Regions from separate parts of the Jeotgalibacillus haloalkalitolerans genome, predicted to be linked through region 1. Evidence: predicted binding sites of a transcription regulator. Region 1 holds the regulator's gene; the other holds the start of a gene.
The links. The regulator LexA, encoded in region 1, represses DNA repair genes until DNA is damaged. The targets are predictions, from matches to a motif close to CGAACATATGTTCG.

Region 1 (7,472 bases):
TTAGGGATTAATTTCTTTTCAATTTATCCTTTTTTCTGTATACTAGACCCTAAGTTAAATGAATGACAAATAATGTATAGGTTCCTTTAATAGAGGATCCTGATGAAAGGGTAGACTTTGAATGGGGGATCAACAAAAGAAGCTACTTGAAGCAATTGAAGATAAGCGTCAGGTGTTGATACGGACAGCTGCTAAAGAAGGATTATCGTCCCCTTCCGCCGTTCGTTATTCTCAGGAGCTTGACGACCTGTTAAATGAATTTGAAAAAATACACACCTTCAGACCTGCTGCGTTAGAAGTACAGACAAAATAAAAAAGGCTTCCTCTTTGTGAAGCCTTTTTTATTTTGTCTGTACAGCCTGCTGATCATCGAAAATTGTTTCAGGCTGTTAAATAGCAAATATAAAGAGGCTGGACATTTTTGATGTCACAGCCTCCTGTTCATTTATTATTTGCCTTGTTGTTTATTCATAGCGCTCATCATCTGATTGATTTTCTTCTGCGACGGTTTCATTCCCATCTGCATCATCATCATGCGAAGCATTTGCTCATTAATCGGCGGGTTCTTTTTAAGATAAGTCATCATATATTTACGTGCGATGAAGAATCCAAGTGCGACTCCGGCCAGCAAAGCAACAACAATTAATACAATTGCAAGCCATAATTCCATTTCATATTGCCTCCTATTTGTTACTTTCATATAAAAGTGTACAAGAACACTGCTTATTATACAATCATTTATTACATAATTCGTGCAGTTATATGAAATTAATTTTACATTTTACCAGCTGCACTTCCCAAAATAAAGCTGGTGGGCAAATTTGATGCCCACCAGCTTTATCATTTCATTATGACTGTAGTAATGCTTCTACACGTTTCACAACGTTTTCCACTGTAAAACCGTATTCCTCAAGTACTGTACCGCCTGGAGCTGAAGCACCAAAAGTATCGATACCAAGTACTTCACCTTCATCACCTGTATAACGTTCCCAGCCAAGTGGTGAAGCCATCTCAAGTGCGAAACGTTTCTTCACATTCTTTGGCAGGACTGATTGCTTATAATCAGCTGACTGCTGCTCAAAGCGATCCCATGATGGCATGGAAACAACAGCTGCATCGATATTTTTCTCACGAAGAGACTGCTGAGCTTCATACGCAAGTCCCACTTCAGAGCCGCTGGCAAGAAGAAGAACATCAGCTTCTCCTTTTTCAGATGGTGATAAGACATAAGCTCCTTTTTTAACACCTTCATAAGCGTTCTCTGCAGAACCAGGCATAGTAGGAAGACCCTGACGCGTCAATACAAGTGTTGTCGGATGATCCTGCGCTTCCATAGAAAGTTTCCACGCAGCAGCAACCTCATTACCATCAGCAGGACGAATGACTGATAAGCCCGGCATCGCTCTGAGTGAAGGCAGTTGTTCAATCGGTTCATGCGTTGGACCGTCTTCTCCAACTGCAATACTATCATGTGTAAATACATAAGTAACCGGAACACCCATTAAAGCTGATAGTCTGATTGCCGGTCTGACATAATCACTGAATACAAAGAATGTACCGCCGTACACACGCAGACCTCCGTGAAGCGCCATTCCATTAAGCGCAGTTCCCATTGCAAATTCACGAACACCAAACCAGATGTTTCTGCCTTCCGGTGTTTCAGGTGTGAAATCAGCTTCATCTTTCATCATTGTGTTATTTGATCCGGCAAGGTCGGCTGAGCCGCCAAACAGTGTTGGAACCGTCTTTGAAATGGCATTCAGCACTTCACCTGATGATGCACGGCTTGCAAGGGATTTTCCTTCTTCATAAACAGGTAGGTCCTTATCCCAGTTATCTGCAAGCTTTCCGTTCATTGCATCCTCAAGCTCCTGTGCAAGTTCCGGATAAGCAGATTTATAGTTTTCGAATTTCTCGTTCCACTCTTTTTCTTTTTCAGCACCATTATCTACAACCAGTTCCTCGAATCGCTTGTATACCTCGTCAGGCACATAAAATGCCTCTTCTGCTTCCCACTGATACGCTTTTTTAGCAAGAATTGATTCTTCATTACCTAGTGGAGCACCATGAGCTTTTGATGTACCTGCTCTGTTTGGTGAACCAAAACCGATCACTGTTTTAATTTCGATCATTGTCGGACGGTCAGAGTCAGCTTTTGCTGCCTTAATCGCATCTGCAACTTCCGCTACATCATTTCCATCGTCAACACGAATATACTGCCAATTGTAAGATTCAAATCTCTTTTTCACACTTTCTGAGAATGAACGGTCAAGATCCCCGTCAAGAGAAATGTCATTTGAATCATAAAGCACGATCAGCTTATCAAGCTTCAGGTGACCTGCAAGTGAAGCAGCTTCTGAGGACACACCCTCCATCAGGTCTCCATCGCCACATAATGTATAAGTATAATGATCAACTACATTAAAGTCGTCACGGTTAAATTTGGCACTTAAATGTTTTTCAGCCATCGCCATACCAACAGCCATACCAATTCCCTGACCAAGAGGACCCGTAGTTGCTTCAACGCCTTTTGTATGTTTGAACTCCGGGTGACCTGGCGTTTTAGATCCCCACTGTCTGAAGTTTTTAATCTCATCAAGCGATAAATCATATCCGGAAAGATGCAGTAAGCTATAAAGCAGCATCGAGCCGTGTCCTGCTGAAAGTACAAAGCGGTCACGGTCGAACCAGTCCGGATTCTTAGGGTTATGATTCATAAACTGAGTCCACAAAGTATATGCAAATGGAGCAGCCCCCATCGGCAGGCCCGGGTGACCCGAGTTTGCTTTATCAATTGCATCAATTGATAATGTCCTGATTGTGTTGATTGCTAAATCATCTGTCTTGTTAAACATCATCTACATCCTCTCTAACTCACGTGATACGTCCTATTGTACAAAAAAAAAAGAGAGATGTACAAACATCTCTTCTTTTTATTAAAAAAGTTCAAATCCTGCCTGCAATTCAGGAAAATATTAGTTCAGCTTATTCCTATTTTTTGCATCTTTAAGTTTTTGCGGCGTAACATCTTTACCCTCAGGATCAATAACAGTTACATTTTCAATCGTCTGTTTCATTGAACCTCTGAATGCCTCGAGATATTCCTGCCTAAGTGCCTGCTGTTCATCAGCTTCAGTTTTTGAAAGTGTATCTTCTTTAGATTTCTTTGATAACTCATTGATTCTTTTAATCTTGTCTTCAGATAACATGTTTTTCACCCTTTCTTTCAGGTAAGCTCCTATGTATGTTAAAAGAAAGGTGAAAATTTGACAAGTAATTTGTTTATTGCATCTCTGATTCCATATATTCAACATACCTTCTGTGAACGGTGGCTTTTGATACAGGATGCCCGAGACCTCTCAATACAGATGAAATCTCCTGAAAGGTCAATCCGTTACTGCGCAGCCTGACAATTTCATCCACGGGTATTTCGATTTTTTCCCGCCCTTCTTTATTACCACGGTTTTTAAGATTTCTCTGCGGTTTAAATCCCTGCTCAACCGCACGTTTCATCCCTCTTTTTATTTTCAGGTTATGTAGCTTCCTCTGGTGTTCTTCCACCATACTGACAATCTGAAGGATCATCGAATCTGATTCAGACAGCTGCAGCTCACCGTCATGGGCAATGGTATATATTTTTATTCCTTCTTTATGCAAAGTATGCAATAAAGCAATTTTTGCATTACCTCTTCCTATACGCGTTTCATCCTGAATCAGAAGGCCTTCCGCTTCATACAGCCGTATATGATCCAGTAATTCAAATACACCCTCACGGTCCAGATCAAACCCGCTTTCTCTCTTACTGATGGTTGAAACGACCTGATAATTCATTTTGACGGCAAGGTGTTTTAACTCCTCTTCCTGCCTTGCAAGTGATGTTTCCTGTGCTTCTTTTTCTGTACTGACTCTGCAATAAATAATTACTTTCAACACGATCACTCCTTATTTCTGTTCAGATGCCAGGTGTATCGCGTCTTCACTGAAATCAAAAGCTTCCTCAGGCACCGGCAGCTCAAGTTGTTCTCCCGCTACAATGACATGAGAAGAAAGCTCATTATGTTCAGTTACCCACTCAATAAACTTTTCCGGGGTCATGGATGTATGGCTTGCATATTCCTCAGCGTATGCCCAAAGCGTATCTCCATTTTTAACGGTAATTGCTGCGTATGTTGCATCACTGTTTGCTGTATTGGTAAAAACTAAAAATAAACTGAAAAACAGCGCAGTCACCACGAATAGAATAACAAATGAATATTTTCTCCACAATGCAGTCATTATTAATCGCCTCCATCGAATATGTGTTCGCTTTTATTAATCTGAGTATAATACGAACATTTGTTTTGGTCAACACAAAAACTCGAACTTATGTTTGTATTTTTAAAAACGCTATGCTATAATTTAGAAAAGTTTTAATCTGAAAAGAGGTGCTGAAGCGTGAAGAAGTTATCAAAACGACAGCTTGATATATTAAACTTTATTAAACGTGAAGTTCAGGACAAAGGTTATCCGCCTTCCGTTCGTGAAATCGGCCTTGCGGTTGGACTAGCTTCAAGTTCTACCGTTCATGGACATCTTGCAAGACTTGAAAGTAAAGGCTTAATCAGGCGTGATCCAACAAAACCGAGAGCGATTGAAGTTATATCCCTCGAGGAGGATAAAATCCCGACACAGCGCGTAGTCAACGTTCCGCTTGTGGGGAAAGTTACAGCCGGGTCGCCGATTACAGCAATTGAAAATGTTGAGGAGTATTTCCCGCTCCCTGAAAGACTGGCTTCATCTGATGATGCTGTGTTCATGTTAGAGATTATGGGAGATTCTATGATTGAAGCCGGCATTTTAGACGGAGATCTTGTCATTGTGAAACAACAAAATACTGCGAACAACGGGGACATTGTGGTAGCAATGACGGATGAAGATGAAGCAACAGTAAAACGCTTCTTTAAAGAAAAGGATTATGTCAGACTCCAGCCTGAAAATTCTTCTATGGCACCAATTATCTTAAATAACGTATCCATCCTTGGAAAAGTGGTAGGAGTATATAGACAGGTTCATTAAAAAAGCTGAACGTTTTGACAAAGTTGTCAAAGCGTCCAGCTTTTTTAATGCTTCATGATTAATATCATTTTATGTCAGCGAGCACTTTTTTTATAAATGAGGAAACCTCCCCGGGGATTTCAATTGGCAGCATATGCCCTCCTGAATCAAACATATGTGTTTTACAGCCTCTGATTTTATCTTCGGCTTTTTTAAGTAAGGTATATGGATCATAAATTACTTCATCACGTCCAACCGCGATATGGACAGGCATCATTAATGTATCGAGTTCATGATCTTTAAACAACTTAGGGGGCGTCATCACATACTCCCAGGTCACATGCTTTTGTCCAAGATAGTAAAGCTTAAACAGCCGTTCCTGCCCCTCTTCCTTCTTAACTGTGAGCCACCTGCAGAACTGGCTGATGATAACTGATTCGCTCGGAATCAGGTTTGTTAGTAGCAACCTTGAGTAGAAAGACAGATTCATTCTTTTGATTGAAGCTGCCGGTGAAAAAACAATTAATGATTTCACTCTGTCGGGCTTTAAAATAGCAAAATTAAGCGCATGCCATCCGCCGTTGGAATGACCTACTATAGTTACTTTTGCAATCTTCAATTCATTAAGAAGCTCTGTGATCCACATGATATAATCTTCCCGTTCGTTTAAATGCTCTTTTGTATTACTTTGATTAAACTCTCCCAGCACATCAACAAAATAAAGCTTAAATTCATCTGCTAATTCTTCCGCACATTTATACCATTCCGCAGAACTGAAACCAAATGCATGAAAAAAGAGGAGCGGCTCCTTATCCTGGTTCCCGCACTCAAGAACCGAAATGTCTCCAAAAGTAGTAGTAATGATACGTTCCTGATAAGGTGTTTCCCATAACTTCATCACTTTCTGATACGCAGATTGGTACAGCTCATATCCTTCTTTTGATTTAAATCCTCTATATGAATCTGCCATTACAATCCCCCCTTAGCCTTTATATACCCGGCTTTTTATATTTTGACCAGATTACATATAAAAAACCTCTGAAGCGAAATTGCTTCAGAGGTTTGAATAATTAATACATTTCTAAATACTGTTCTCTCTCCCATGGGTGAACCTGCGTACGGAACATATCCCACTCGATTTCTTTCGCTTCCACGAAGTGCTCAAAGATGTGCTCTCCTAGACCATCAATAATAACCTGGTCGTTCTTAAGCTCTTCAAGGGCTGCAAAAAGAGTACCAGGAAGATCTTTAATACCTGCAGCTTCACGCTCTTCTTTGTCCATTACATAGATGTTTCTGTCAATTGATTCAGGTGGTGTCAGACTATTTTTAATTCCATCAAGACCTGCTTTAAGCATTACAGCCATTGCAAGGTACGGGTTTGCAGATGGATCGACAGAACGAACCTCAACACGTGTACTCATTCCACGTGAAGCCGGGATTCTGACTAACGGGCTGCGGTTTCTTGCAGACCATGCAATGTAGCAAGGCGCTTCATAACCTGGTACAAGACGCTTGTATGAGTTTACAGTAGGGTTTGTCACAGCTGTAAATCCTGAAGCGTGCTTTAGAATACCAGCCATGAACTGTTTCATTGTCTCACTTAGCTGACTTTCTGCACCTTCATCAAAGAATGAGTTCTTTCCGTCTTTAAATAATGACATATTGAAGTGCATACCTGATCCGTTAACACCAAATAATGGTTTTGGCATAAATGTAGCATGCAGTCCGTGCTTTCTTGCAATTGTTTTAACAACAAGCTTAAATGTCTGGATATCATCACATGCAGAAACTGCATCAGCGTATTTGAAATCAATTTCATGCTGTCCAGGTGCAACTTCGTGGTGAGACGCTTCAATTTCAAAGCCCATTTTTTCAAGTTCAATTACGATATCACGACGGCAGTTTTCACCAAGATCTGTTGGTGCGAGGTCAAAATATCCGCCTTTATCATTTAATTCAAGTGTCGGTTCACCATTTACATCAAGTTTGAAGAGGAAAAATTCCGGCTCAGGTCCAAGGTTGAAATCAGTAAATCCAAGCTCTTCCATTTCAGTCAATACGCGCTTTAGATTGTTACGCGGATCCCCTGCAAATGGTGTACCGTCAGGGCTGTAAATATCACAGATCAGACGTGCAACTTTACCGTCTCCGGCTGTCCAAGGGAATACAACCCATGTATCAAGATCAGGGAAAAGGTACATATCGGATTCTTCAATACGCACAAAACCTTCGATAGATGATCCGTCAAACATCATTTTGTTATCAAGTGCTTTTTCTAACTGACTTACAGGAATTTCAACGTTTTTGATTGTACCAAGGATATCAGTAAATTGAAGTCTGATAAAGTTTACATTTTGTTCCTTTGCCATTTTCATAATGTCTTCTCTTGAATACTTACTCATTGTGTGATTCCTCCTGTTTTTTATGTAATTTTT
Region 2 (7,472 bases), on a different contig from region 1:
TCAGGTCTGATACAATAAATACAAGAATTTGTTATCGACCGGGGGGATCGTATGTTCAATGAATGGTTAAGTGAATTGCCGGGTGCGCTTTTAGGACTGTTAAATCCGGTGCTGCTGATCGGAATCATCGCAGCAATTGTTGCAGGAACTGTAAGATTGAAAAGGGAACGCCGTGATGTCAGAACAGCGGTCAAGCCGTGGTACATAGAATTGCTCAGTTTTTTCGGCGTTTCTTTAGCATTTGGACTTGTGTTGTCAGCAGTGATCAGCGGAGCGGGAATCGTTGTTGATCTCTTCTGGATTTATGCAGTCAGTCTGGCCATGATTCTATTTACAATCATTGGTCAGTTCAGGCTTTTATCTGCAGGCTTTATGTTTCCGCTTGTATTTGTTGCGATTATCGGGCTTGACTACTTTAACGTGACACTACCGGAGCTTGTTCCGGCACTGCCTGATGCTTTTATCGCTGCAGGCATTGTAATGGGATTATTGCTGATTGCTGAAGGGCTGATGATTCAGCTGAATGCTGTCAAACAGACTTCACCAAGGGTAATCAGAACGCCGCGCGGCATGAAGGCAGGCGCATTTTTCACTAAAAGAATCTGGCTGGTACCACTGCTCATCCCGGTTCCAACAGGATTGATTAATGAAGCCGGCTGGTGGCCGCTCATTGGTGCAGGGGATACATTTTCACTTTTCATCTTCCCGGCTGTACTCGGCTATCAGTTAACGGTCGTACATGACCTGCCGAAAAATATTTTAAAATCAAACGGCGCACAGGTTGTGTGGCTTGGCTTCTTATCAGCTGTCATTGCAGCAGGTACACTCTGGGCACCATATCTGATCTTTGTGTCATTCGGAATTGCTTTTGCAGGACGATTATTCATTCTGCTCAAAACACGTGCCGTTTGCAGAAAATCCGGTTATCACTTCCTGAACGGAGATAAAGGCGTCATGATCATTGATGTGCTCCCGGGCACTCCGGCTGCAAAAATGGGACTGATGCGCGGAGAAATGGTTCATAAAGTAAACGGCCTGGTTGTCAGAAACGAACGTGAATTTTATGAAGCGATTCAGAAGAGCCGTGCCCATTGTAAGCTTGAAGTGTTCAACCATGCCGGAGAAGTGCGCTACACGCAGGCAGCTTTGTATGAAGGACAGCATCATCAGCTTGGATGTATTTTAATTGAAGACCGCAAACGTGAAACAGCCTGAGAGATCGGGCTGTTTTTTTTGACTGGCGTTCGGTGGGGCGGGCATGGCTGGGCTGGGTGGTTGAATAAATTAAAAGGTGATTGAATGAACAGGATTGGTGATGGATAAAAGTTGAAAGGTGTAAGAATCAACTTCATGTAAAGCGGCTCAGGCTGAATTAACCATGGAGCTGATTGATAAAAGTAAAAGGTGATAGATTAACGCCAATAGATGAGTGAATAAAATAAATTCCTCCCCGGACCAATCATTCAGCAAAAATTTCACATACAATGTATTGTACTTTACACACTGTGAATGCTACTATTAGCTAAAAATAACGGGGTGAGCTCATGGGGATTCATCATTATTTCAAAAGTCTATCTGATATGGAAAAGCTTTATCGTTGTCCCGGCAAGTTTAAATATAACGAACATACAGTGGCAGCCCATTCATTTAAAGTGACGAAAATTGCGCAGTTTCTCGGCACGGTTGAGGAGCATCACGGGAAGACCGTGAACTGGAAGAATCTTTATGAAAAAGCATTGAATCATGACTATCCTGAAATTTTTACAGGTGATATTAAAACACCTGTAAAGTATGCCTCTTCTGAATTAAACCGACTGTTCAGTGAGGTGGAAGAGGAGATGGCACACCGATTTGTGCAGGCGGAATTTCCTGAAGAGTACCAGTCGATTTATCTTGCGCGTTTTAAAGAAGGGAAGGATCGCACACTTGAAGGCAATATCCTGTCTGTTGCGGATAAAATTGATCTGCTGTACGAATCGTTCGGCGAAATTCAAAAAGGAAATCCTGAGCCGATCTTCCTTGAAATCTATCAGGAAGCATTATCCACGATTCTTAAATTCAGTGAGATGAAAAGCGTTGAATTCTTTTTAGAGGAAGTATTGCCTGATATGCTGGCTGAAAAGTTTATTCCTCATTCAGAACTGAGCAAAATCACACAAAATCTTATTGCAGCATCAAAATGAGTTCAGTATGATGGAATCGTGAGGTGATGAAATGGGCACAAAAATTCTGATGGCCATGTTTCTTCCAGCATTATTAGTTGTTTTATTTACCCGTATCACTTACAGCCGCACGATCGCAATGCTGCTGACGATCGCACTGATTGCCGGCTCATCTTATAAAGGATACACAGGAAGCTGGTACGTTATCATCGTTGACGCCGCCTCCCTGACACTTGGCCTCTGGTACGCCAACCGTTATATGAAAAAGTACACAGATAAACAGCGCGGAATCGCTTAGATTCCGCGCTGTTTTTTAATGCGGGATCCGGCTGAGCTGTTACCGTTCCAGCCCGGGCTGCAAAATCCGACTTAGGCTTGTAGCGATTTCTGCCCGAGATGTAGCAATTTGTTTTCAGCTTGTAGCGATACACCCGGGATTTTGTAGCAATCCACCCGTCAGTGTGTAGCAATCGCACACTTTTGTTGTCGTATTCACATGCCACAGTTGTTATGCCACACCCTCCTGATGCCTTTAAGAAACTAAAAGCTAAGCGCATGCAGGACATGGTGCAGTGGTAGGCTGAAGTTGTCGCTGTTTCGGCCCGGGATGTAGCAATCAGCCCCAAGCTTGTAGCGATACACCCGGGAACCTGTAGCAATCCCCCTCCAGGATGTAGCAATCGCAGACTTTTGACGTCACATCCACCGCCATAGTATCGCCATCCTCATGAACAAGTTTCTTATCTCCTCAACCACCTCCCGTAACTGCTCAAAACACATTTTGAGAATGTATGTTCGCTTTTTGCTGTTATTTTTTATCTCATGGTGGTAAACTAGTTGAGACAATTAATTTGCCTAAAACCCTGTTTCGTTTCATCATAAAGGGTATGAATATAGAAGAAGCTTTTTTCGGAAAGATTTATAGGAGGCGTTAGATAAATGGTGCAGGAATTTGATTTGCAGTCAAAATATCAGCCGGCGGGGGATCAGCCTGCTGCAATTAAGAAGCTTGTAGAGGGCGTTGAAAAACAGAAGCGGCATCAGACTTTGCTGGGTGCGACAGGTACAGGTAAGACCTTTACGGTTTCAAATGTTGTACAGGAAGTAAAGCGGCCAACGCTGGTCATTGCCCATAATAAAACGCTTGCCGGACAGCTGTATAGTGAGTTCAAAGAGTTTTTCCCGAACAACGCTGTAGAGTATTTTGTCAGCTATTACGATTACTACCAGCCTGAAGCCTATGTGCCTCAGACTGATACGTTTATAGAAAAAGACGCAAGTATCAATGATGAAATTGATAAGCTGCGACACTCAGCGACATCTTCACTGTTTGAGCGTGATGATGTCATCATCATTTCATCTGTTTCATGTATTTACGGTTTAGGTTCTCCGGAAGAATATAAAGAACTCGTGGTTTCACTCCGTGTTGGAATGGAAATTGAGCGCAATCAGCTGCTCAGAAGACTGGTTGATATTCAGTATGAACGAAATGATATTGCCTTTACCCGGGGTACATTCCGTGTGCGCGGTGATGTCGTTGAAATTTTCCCGGCTAAAAATGATGAGCACTGTATCCGCGTTGAATTTTTCGGAGACGAAATTGACCGGATCAGAATGGTTGATGCTCTTACCGGTGAAATCCTTGGTGACCGCGACCATGTAGCAGTATTTCCGGCTTCCCACTTCGTAACACGTGAAGAAAAAATGCGTGTTGCGATTGAAAATATTGAAAAAGAACTGGAAGAACAGCTGAAGATTCTCAAGGAAGAAGATAAGCTGCTTGAAGCGCAGCGTCTTGAACAACGTACGCGCTATGACCTTGAGATGATGAGGGAAATGGGCTTCTGTTCAGGGATCGAGAACTACTCGAGACACCTGACGCTGCGTGAAGCAGGCGCTACACCTTATACACTGCTGGACTATTTCCCGGACGACTTTTTACTGGTGATTGATGAGTCGCACGTTACGCTACCTCAGATCCGCGGGATGTATAACGGTGACCAGGCGCGTAAGAAGGTGCTTGTTGATCACGGATTCCGTCTGCCTTCAGCGATGGATAACCGCCCATTAAAGTTTGAGGAATTTGAAAAGCACGTGCATAATGCGATTTATGTATCAGCAACACCGGGCCCTTATGAGATGGAGCATACAGATGAAATGGTTGAGCAGATTATCCGTCCGACAGGGCTGCTTGATCCAACCGTTGAAATCCGTCCAAGTGAAGGTCAGATTGATGATCTGCTCGGTGAAATCCAGGACCGGATTGCGAAAAATGAGCGTACACTGATTACGACACTGACGAAAAAAATGTCTGAAGATCTGACTGACTATCTGAAAGAGATCGGCATCAAGGTTCAATATCTTCATTCAGAAGTAAAAACACTTGAGCGAATTGAGATTATAAGAGATCTCCGGATTGGTAAGTATGATGTATTAATCGGAATCAACCTTTTAAGAGAAGGGCTTGATATTCCTGAAGTGTCACTGATTACGATTTTGGATGCAGATAAAGAAGGCTTCCTGCGTTCTGACCGTTCATTGATTCAGACAATCGGCCGTGCTGCCCGAAACTCAAACGGTCATGTTATTTTATATGCTGATAAAGTCACGGATTCCATGCAGCGCGCAATGGATGAGACGGCAAGAAGACGTGAGAAGCAGATTGCTTATAATGAAGAACACGGCATTACGCCGGTTACGATTAATAAAGAGATCCGTGATGTCATCAGAGCCACTCACGCTGTTGAAGAAGCAGAAGAATATGTATCACCTGCTGAACAGATGAAGAAGATGTCTAAGCCGGAACGCGCGAAAGTCATTGAGTCAATGGAAATTGAAATGAAGGAAGCGGCACGTGCGCTTGATTTCGAAAAAGCGGCTGAATTGCGCGACCTCATTTTAGAACTGAAAGCGGAAGGATGACCTGACAATGGGTAAAGATCAGATTATTATACAGGGCGCCCGCGCTCATAATCTTAAAAATATTGATATAAAAATTCCACGTGACAAGCTAGTGGTGATGACGGGTCTTTCCGGATCAGGTAAATCATCACTTGCGTTTGACACGATTTATGCGGAAGGGCAGAGACGATATGTTGAATCACTCTCTGCTTATGCAAGACAATTCCTTGGTCAGATGGATAAGCCCGATGTGGATACAATTGAAGGATTATCCCCGGCGATTTCGATTGATCAGAAAACAACCAGCAGAAACCCGAGATCAACTGTTGGAACCGTTACGGAAATTTATGATTACCTTAGACTGTTATTTGCACGTGTCGGGAGACCGGTTTGTCCGGATCACGGCATTGAAATCACGTCACAGACAGTTGAACAGATGGTGGACCGTATTTACGAATATCCTGAACGCACTAAGCTTCAGGTTCTTGCACCACTTGTATCAGGGCGCAAAGGAACGCATGCTAAAATTCTTGAAGATGTTAAAAAGCAGGGATATGTCCGCGTTCGTGTAAATGGCGAAATGATGGATGTCGGTGATGAAATTGAGCTCGATAAGAATAAAAAACATTCTATTGAAGTGATCATTGACCGGATTGTGGTAAAAGAAGGCGCTGAATCAAGACTGGCTGACTCTCTTGAAGCTGCCCTGAAGCTTGGTGACGGCAATGTCATTGTAGACGTCATTGGTGAAGAGGAAATTAAATTTAATGAACATCACGCGTGTCCGATTTGTGGCTTTTCAATTGAAGAGCTTGAGCCGCGTATGTTTTCATTTAACTCGCCATTTGGCGCATGTCCGGATTGTGATGGACTGGGAACAAAGCTTGAAGTTGACCTTGATCTTGTGATCCCTGACTGGAACCTTACATTGAATGACCATGCGATCGCACCATGGGAGCCGACAAGCTCACAGTATTATCCATCTATGCTGAAAGCGGTCTGCAAGCACTACGATATTGATATGGATATTCCGGTAAAAGATATTCCAAAGAAAAAAATGGAGAAGATTCTAAAGGGCTCAGGCCGTGACAAGATTTATTTCCGTTATGAAAATGACTTTGGTCAGGTACGGGAAAATAAAATTAACTTTGAGGGCGTACTCAAAAACGTTGAAAGACGTTACCGCGAGACAAGCTCGGATTATATCCGTGAACAGATGCAGAAATATATGGCGCAGCATCACTGTCCGACTTGTGAAGGTCATCGTCTGAAGCGTGAAAGCCTTGCTGTGAAAGTACAGGATCTTCATATTGGACATGTCACTTCATTTTCAATTGAAGAAGCAAAAGAATTTTTTAATCGTGTGGAACTGACTGAAAAAGAGATGCAGATTGCCAGACTTATTTTAAGAGAAATCAATGAGCGTTTAACGTTCCTTGTGAATGTTGGACTGGACTATTTAACGCTAAGCCGTGCGGCCGGAACACTTTCAGGTGGGGAAGCGCAGCGAATCAGGCTGGCAACACAGATTGGTTCTCAACTGACCGGTGTTCTTTATATTCTGGATGAGCCATCTATCGGTCTGCACCAGCGCGATAACGACCGTCTGATTGATACCCTGAAAAATATGCGTGATATCGGCAATACGCTGATCGTCGTTGAACATGATGAAGATACAATGCTTGCGGCAGACTATCTGATTGATGTCGGTCCCGGAGCAGGCGTTCACGGCGGTGAAATTGTTGCAGCCGGGACACCGAAACAGGTCATGAAAAGCACAAAGTCTCTGACTGGACAGTATTTATCAGGAAAGAAATTTATTCCGCTGCCTGCTGAACGAAGAAAGCCTGATAAGAAAAGACAGCTTGAAATTAAAGGTGCAAAAGAGAATAACCTGAAGGAAGTGGATGTGAAGATTCCACTTGGCGTCTTTACCTCTGTCACAGGTGTATCAGGTTCGGGTAAAAGTACGCTGATCAACAGCATTCTGCACAAGTCACTTGCCCAGAAGCTTCACCGTTCCAAGGTAAAGCCTGGTGAGCATAAGGAAATTAAAGGAATCGACCACCTTGAAAAAGTCATCGATATTGACCAGTCACCAATCGGCAGAACGCCAAGGTCAAATCCGGCGACTTACACAGGTGTATTCGATAATATTCGTGATGTATTTGCGACCACCAATGAAGCAAAAGTGCGTGGCTATAAAAAAGGCCGCTTCAGCTTCAATGTTAAAGGTGGCCGTTGTGAAGCGTGCCGCGGTGACGGGATTATTAAAATCGAAATGCACTTCCTGCCGGATGTGTATGTGCCATGTGAAGTCTGTCATGGTAAACGTTACAACCGTGAGACGCTTGAAGTAAAATATAAAGGAAAGAATATCGCAGACGTTCTTGAGATGACAGTAGAAGA

Region 2: uvrB (excinuclease ABC subunit UvrB) is a predicted target of LexA. The motif match lies at 2,947-2,960, and genes of this name have one in related genera.

The regions. Positions count from the first base shown of each region.
Region 1 covers NZ_JAXQNN010000002.1:273,676-281,147, reverse strand. The annotation lists gene UFB30_RS06245 (aspartyl-phosphate phosphatase Spo0E family protein) at 122-313, shown strand; gene UFB30_RS06240 (YneF family protein) at 449-670, opposite strand; gene tkt (transketolase) at 849-2,855, opposite strand; gene UFB30_RS06230 (DUF896 domain-containing protein) at 2,976-3,209, opposite strand; gene UFB30_RS06225 (YneB family resolvase-like protein) at 3,283-3,930, opposite strand; gene yneA (cell division suppressor protein YneA) at 3,943-4,275, opposite strand; gene lexA (transcriptional repressor LexA) at 4,435-5,055, shown strand; gene UFB30_RS06210 (alpha/beta fold hydrolase) at 5,120-6,004, opposite strand; gene glnA (type I glutamate--ammonia ligase) at 6,105-7,439, opposite strand; gene UFB30_RS06200 (MerR family transcriptional regulator) at 7,472-7,472, opposite strand, start outside.
Region 2 covers NZ_JAXQNN010000001.1:1,009,835-1,017,306, forward strand. The annotation lists gene UFB30_RS04655 (PDZ domain-containing protein) at 52-1,215, shown strand; gene UFB30_RS04660 (HD domain-containing protein) at 1,545-2,183, shown strand; gene UFB30_RS04665 (CsbA family protein) at 2,215-2,460, shown strand; gene uvrB (excinuclease ABC subunit UvrB) at 3,102-5,084, shown strand; gene uvrA (excinuclease ABC subunit UvrA) at 5,092-7,472, shown strand, end outside.